2 regions of the Bacillus sp. Bwzl_19 genome follow, and region 1 is predicted to be linked to the other one. Evidence: a T-box and tRNA genes for the amino acid it is inferred to sense, from the RefSeq annotation. Region 1 holds a T-box; the other holds one or more tRNA genes.
The links. The T-box of region 1 lies ahead of thrS (threonine--tRNA ligase). A T-box ahead of a tRNA ligase gene usually reads a tRNA of that ligase, here a tRNA-Thr.

Region 1 (3,271 bases):
CGATTTACTTCTATCACTTGTTTTGTTTCATTTATGATCCGGGAAATAAAATCACTCACACTCTCTTCAAATGTGTTTTCCTGCCCGTATTGTCTTACGTGTACAGTATGATGACGGCACTCTTGATCCCCCACAACAGCAATATACGGTATTTTTTTCATTTGTGCTTCTCTGATTTTATAGCCGAGTTTTTCATCCCGCTGATCAAGCTCAGCACGGATGCCCGCTTTCTTCATCTGCCGGTGCACCTGTTCTGCGCAGTCCCGGTGTGCGGTGTTTGACACGGGGATGATTTTTGCCTGTACCGGAGCGAGCCATAAAGGGAACGCTCCCCCGTAATGTTCGGTAATGATTCCGAGGAATCTGTCGAGAGATCCGAATACTGCCCGGTGAATGACAACAGGACGCACTTTTTGGTTTTTTTCATCAATATATGTTAAATCAAATTTCTCCGGCATTTGAAAATCCAGCTGGACAGTGGCGCATTGATGGCTTCGGTTCAGCGCATCTTTTATATGAATATCAATTTTCGGTCCGTAAAATGCGCCATCCCCCCGGTTAAACCGAAAATCATATCCCTGTTCTTTTAATACTCTTTCTAATGCGCTCTCAGCCCGGTCCCACAAGTGTTCGCTTCCCATGTAATCTTCCGGTCTCGTTGACAGCTCAATATCATAGGAAAAACCAAATGCGGTGTACACCTCGTGAATCAGCTGCAGCGCTGAAGCGATTTCACTCTCGATCTGCTCCGGCGTTACAAAAATGTGTGCGTCATCCTGGCAGAAAGACCTGACGCGGAGGAGGCCATTGAGCGCCCCGCTGAATTCGTGGCGGTGCACCTGGCCGAACTCAGCCATCCGAATCGGAAGTTCCCGATAAGAACGAAGCCTTTCTTTAAAAATGAGCATGTGGCCGGGGCAGTTCATCGGCTTTAACGCGAAGCGCTGTTGATCGGCTTCAGAGAAATACATATTCTCTTTATAATGATCCCAATGGCCGGATTGCTCCCACAAACGCTGATTCATCATCATAGGGGTGCGCACTTCCTGATAATGATAGGCATCCTGCTTTGAACGCAGAAATGATTCAAGCGTATTTCGGATGAACTGACCGTTCGGCAGATAAAAAGGCATACCCGGCGCTTCTTCTGAAAACATAAAAAGTTGTAATTCCGCTCCCAATTTCCGATGATTTCTCTTCTCAGCCTCTTTCAACAGCTGAAAATGCCTGTTCAGCTCCTTTTTTGAAGCAAAGGCCTTTCCATAGATTCGCTGCATCATTTTTTGATTGCTGTCGCCGCGCCAATAAGCCCCTGATACATGAGTGAGCGAAAAAGCTTTTATCTGTCCGACAGACGCCAAGTGCGGTCCCCGGCATAAATCCACGAATTCGCTCTGACGGTATATACTGACTGTATCAGTCTGCGGAATATCTGCTAAGAGCTCGAGCTTCAGCGGATCGTGCGCAAACAGCTGCTCTGCCTCTTCTCTGGAGATTTCTTCTCTAGTGATTTTCGGATTTTCTGAAATAATCCGGTTCATTTCTTTCTCAATGACGGGCAAATCTTTTTCAGTAATCGTATCATCCATATCAAAATCATAATAAAACCCATTTTCTATAACGGGACCGATTCCTAAACAGACCTTCGGATACAGACGTTTTACAGCTTGCGCCAATACGTGCGCTGCTGTGTGTCTCATCACTTCCAGTCCTTCTTCAGACTGAAAGCTGCACAGTTCAATTTCAGCGTCTTCATGGATGCTTCTTCCAAGGTCATATAACGATCCGTTTACCTTGCCGGCTGCTGACGTCTTTTTCAAACCCGGACTGATGGATTGGGCAATCTCTTCTAACGTAATGCCTTTCTCGTATTCTTTTTGTTTCCCGTTAGGAAAAGTAATCACAATATATGGTTTCTTCACGGTCTGATCTCTCCTTTATTTTTGATAAAAATAAAAACACACTCATCCCAAAGCAAGGGACGAGTGTGTGTCAGACCCGCGGTTCCACCCAAATTCCCGTCACTTCAAGTGACGGCTCATTTTTGCCGTAACGCGGCTATACGGTATCGGCTGCTTTCGTTCACCGATACAGCTCAAAAGGCGGTAAGCTCATTCTTCGTGCCGGGAAGGTCTCAGCCGCGCCCTCCCTCTCTGTATGCCGGTTAGAATGACTCATGTCCTTATCATTGCAGATTCTTTATCAGAAAAAACTTTCTTTTATTATACATAAATTTTCGGAAAAAGAAAGTTTTTTTGAAAAATATCGGTAAGAAAAGGTTGGCGTCTACAGCTTTCCGGTTTTCTCATCTTCCGTTCTGTAATGCTTTTAATCCATTCAGCAGTTCTTCAAACGCCGTAAATGAATGATATCTTCATATCTCTGACTGCTGATTGATTTCTATGAAAATAATCTCTCCAAGCTGTAAAACGAAATTCCATTTGTTATCCTCCATTTCCATCATGTTACCCTTATATGACCAACGCAGGAAGAAAGAGGTTTCGTTTCAATGCAAAAAACCGGCTGATTCCAGCCGGTTTTATAAATAATCCCCTTTGTTTACGGTAAAACAGTGCTCCCCATTAAATAACTGTCGACTTCGCGCGCTGCTTCCCGGCCTTCATTAATCGCCCATACAATCAGGCTTTGGCCCCTTCTCGCATCCCCTGCGGCGAAAACGCCGTCAACATTCGTTTTATAATCCCCATATGCTGCCTGAATTTTATGATTTGCCGAATCGACACCGAACTGTTTCAATAATGGCTGTTCGGTTCCTTCAAAACCGATGGCGATGAACACCAGCTGAGCAGGCCATACTTTTTCCGTTCCCGGCAGTTCATGAAACTCGTACTTTCCGAATTCATTTCTTACTTTTTCCATTTGAACGGTGTGAATCTCTTTTAAGCGGCCCTGTTTATCGGCCACCATTTTTGTCGTCTGAATTGAATATTCTCTCGGGTCTTTGCCGAACTTTGCCTGCGCTTCTTCATAGGCGTATTCAAGGGTAAAGACGTGCGGCTGTTCAGGCCACATATTGTCGTTCGTGCGCGTCTGCGGAAGCTTAGGATGTTTCCCGAACTGGTGCACACTGCGCGCTTTTTGGCGCAGGGCGGTTGCTACGCAGTCAGCTCCTGTATCCCCGCCGCCGATCACGATGACATCTTTCCCTTTAGCGTCTATAAATTGTTTATCTTTGAAATTAGAATCTAAATAGCTTTTCGTCGCCAATGTTAAATAGTCCATTGCGTAATGAACGCCTTTTGCGTCCCGG
Region 2 (3,271 bases), on a different replicon from region 1:
TGCCCCTCCGGCCATCAGTCCGATGACGGTGTCGGGACTTACGCTGTATGTAGGCGGGCATTCAACCGCATCCAGTACACCAAGTCTGCCGCTTGTGCCCGCTCCCGCATAAATCAGCCTGCCGTTTCGCCGCAATGACTGATGGGCAAATTGAACGGCAATTTCAATATCAGGCAGCACCTGCTGAACGGCGTCCGCCACTTTGAAATCCTCTCGGTTAATGATGCGGAGGATTTCCATCGTGTCTGCTTGATGGATTGAAGCGGTCTCTGGATTTCTTGTTTCTGTGGTCAATCTGTGAATGTTAAGCCGGTCTGTCATGAATGTACCCTCCCAAGTCGTTATTACTTGAAGTATATGGGCTTCTGAATATATGTTTCAAGAAAAATCGGCAGGGAAAAGATGAATAATGAAACGCTTTCACAAAAAATGATGCAGAATGTGCTGTTCGCCGATCGGGCCGATCCTGCGCCGCCCTTTATCAATAAAACCGGAAGACCGGTACAAGTTCTGTGCACGATGATTGGATGATTCACTGCAAGCACGATTTCATCACACCAAGGGAAATAATTTGCGATAAAAGCGGGAAGCTGCAGCATCGCCTGTTTGGCATAACCTTTTCCCTGCTGTGACGCATGTAATGACAGCGCGCTCAGTAAAATGGCAGACACGTTGTTCGAATATGGGGCGATGGTTTCTTTTGAGGTATGTAAAATAAAAAAACCGACTGGGCTGTCTTCTTTTAAAATGACTGTGGGATAACGATCCCGGATGACAAGCGCCTGCGGCAGGACATCTTTCGGGAGAGCGGAGAACATTTTATCTTCTTCACTGAGTACAAACCCGTTCAGCCTGTCTGCATGCTCCGGTTTGTAAAAAGACAGGGTTACATCCATGATATCTTCTCTCCTTTTTTATAATTGATCCAGTTCATCTTCTGATAACACACGGCAGCCTGCCCGTTTTAAAAGAGCGGAAGTGATGCCGTCCCCGGTGATCTTTTTCCCTGAGAAAGTTCCGTCATAGATGAAGCTGCTTCCGCAGGATGGGCTGTTTTCTTTAAGGATGACCGTGCCGGCGCCTATTTCTTTTGCGTATGCCAGTGTTTTTTCCGCGCCGGCCATATATAAAGCGGTAACGTCTTCACCAGATGCCGTTACGATTTTCGCCGTTCCGTTCAGCACATCTTCGCCCGTGCCGCCGATGATTTCCGCCGGTTCGCGGGGAGTGGTGAAGCCGCCCAAAAGTTCAGGGCAGACCATAACAGCTTTCTTTTCATCCACGAGTCTGAGGATTTTTTCCGAAGCGGCGTGGGAGCCGTTATACCTGCATTCGATACCGCCGAGACAAGAGCTGACTAAGATCATCTGTGTCCATTCCCTTCAATATTTATGATACCTCCATCTTAAATGAAATAAGAAAGAAGGGATGAGTTTTTCAGTTAAAAAACGGGTAAAAAAGTTTGAAAATAAAAAAAATAATTTTTCTCTTTACAAATAGGGTACAACCTGTATATAATAACTTTTGTCAGCTCGACGCGGACACAACGGCCCGTTGGTCAAGCGGTTAAGACACCGCCCTTTCACGGCGGTAACACGGGTTCGAATCCCGTACGGGTCATATGGAGGATTAGCTCAGCTGGGAGAGCATCTGCCTTACAAGCAGAGGGTCGGCGGTTCGAGCCCGTCATCCTCCACCATATTTGCCGGCCTAGCTCAATTGGTAGAGCAACTGACTTGTAATCAGTAGGTTGGGGGTTCAAGTCCTCTGGCCGGCACTGTTTTTCTGAAAAATACGGAGGGGTAGCGAAGTGGCTAAACGCGGCGGACTGTAAATCCGCTCCCTCAGGGTTCGGCGGTTCGAATCCGTCCCCCTCCACCATTTTTGGGCTATAGCCAAGCGGTAAGGCAACGGACTTTGACTCCGTCATGCGTTGGTTCGAATCCAGCTAGCCCAGTCTCAGACACCTTTTGCATAAGGTGTCTTTTTTTATGTATCGGTGCTTTACCTCGATTTCCAATTGTTCATCAGATATACTATTTTTAAGCTGCTGTTAAGGCAGTATATTCTGTATTTTCCATCTACACCCTGCCTGAAATTTGGTAAAATAAATGTAATAAAAAAATGAAACCTTTTAAAACAATCAACGTATAGATACAGACCGGTGAAGGGCAGAGGTAAGATAAAACATGGAAAACCTGATTAAAAAAAGAATTAAGCAAGTCAAAAAAGGCGATCAAAATGCGTTTGCGGAAATCGTTGACCTTTATAAAGATAAGATTTACCAGCTTTGCTACCGCATGCTCGGCAATGTCCACGAAGCGGAAGATATTGCGCAGGAGGCTTTTATCAGAGCGTATGTCAATATCGACAGTTTCGATATCAACAGAAAGTTTTCAACGTGGCTTTACAGAATTGCGACCAACCTGACCATTGACCGCATCCGCAAGAAAAAGCCTGATTACTATCTGGACGCAGAAGTGGCGGGAGCAGAAGGGCTGACGATGTATTCGCAGATCGCTGCGGATGGGGTTCTCCCTGAAGACGCCGTATTGTCATTGGAGCTGTCTGACACAATTCAGAAAAAGATTTTAAAGCTGCCTGACAAGTACAGAACGGTTATTGTATTAAAGTATATTGACGAACTCTCTTTAATTGAAATCGGGGAGATTCTGAATATCCCTGTCGGCACCGTCAAGACAAGGATTCACAGAGGCAGAGAGGCTCTTAGAAAACAATTGAGAGATCTTTAAGTGGGGTGATGAAATGAGCTGTCCTGAACAGATCGTGCAGCTTATGCATAAGCATCTTGATGGAGATATCCTTCCTGAAGATGAAAACGTATTAAAACAACATTTGCGGTCATGCGAGAATTGCAAGCGGCATTTCCATGAAATGGAGAAATCCGTAGCGCTCGTCCGAAGCACATCGCATGTCACAGCCCCTGCTGATTTTACTGCCAAAGTTATGGCGAATCTTCCAAAAGAGAAAAAGCGCGCTTCTGTTAAACGATGGATCAAAACTCATCCGATCATTGCAGCCGCAGCGGTTTTTGTGATTTTAATGGGCGGCGGTTTTTTCAACAGCTGGCATAACGACCACAATTTCAGTGTGTCCAAGCAGCCGAACCTTGTCGTACAGAATCACACGGTCACCGTCCCTGAAGGCGAGACCGTAAAGGGTGATGTCACAGTAAAAAACGGCAAGCTGGTCATTAAAGGTAAGGTCGACGGCAATGTGACCGTCGTCAACGGAGAAAAATACATGGCCT

Region 2: it has a tRNA-Thr gene. The T-box ahead of thrS (threonine--tRNA ligase) is inferred to sense a tRNA for this amino acid. The anticodon was not compared.

Annotation. Positions count from the first base shown of each region.
Region 1 is NZ_JBUBKZ010000002.1:87,356-90,626, reverse strand. It holds gene thrS (threonine--tRNA ligase) at 1-1,922, opposite strand, end outside; T-box leader at 1,975-2,198, opposite strand; gene gltD (glutamate synthase small subunit) at 2,560-3,271, opposite strand, start outside.
Region 2 is NZ_CM142729.1:191,589-194,859, forward strand. It holds gene murQ (N-acetylmuramic acid 6-phosphate etherase) at 1-321, opposite strand, end outside; partial or broken gene ACW5MY_RS01080 (GNAT family N-acetyltransferase) at 421-896, opposite strand; gene ACW5MY_RS01085 (2-thiouracil desulfurase family protein) at 915-1,367, opposite strand; tRNA gene ACW5MY_RS01090 (tRNA-Glu) at 1,549-1,620, shown strand; tRNA gene ACW5MY_RS01095 (tRNA-Val) at 1,624-1,699, shown strand; tRNA gene ACW5MY_RS01100 (tRNA-Thr) at 1,705-1,777, shown strand; tRNA gene ACW5MY_RS01105 (tRNA-Tyr) at 1,797-1,881, shown strand; tRNA gene ACW5MY_RS01110 (tRNA-Gln) at 1,886-1,957, shown strand; gene sigW (RNA polymerase sigma factor SigW) at 2,190-2,753, shown strand; gene rsiW (anti-sigma-W factor RsiW) at 2,767-3,271, shown strand, end outside.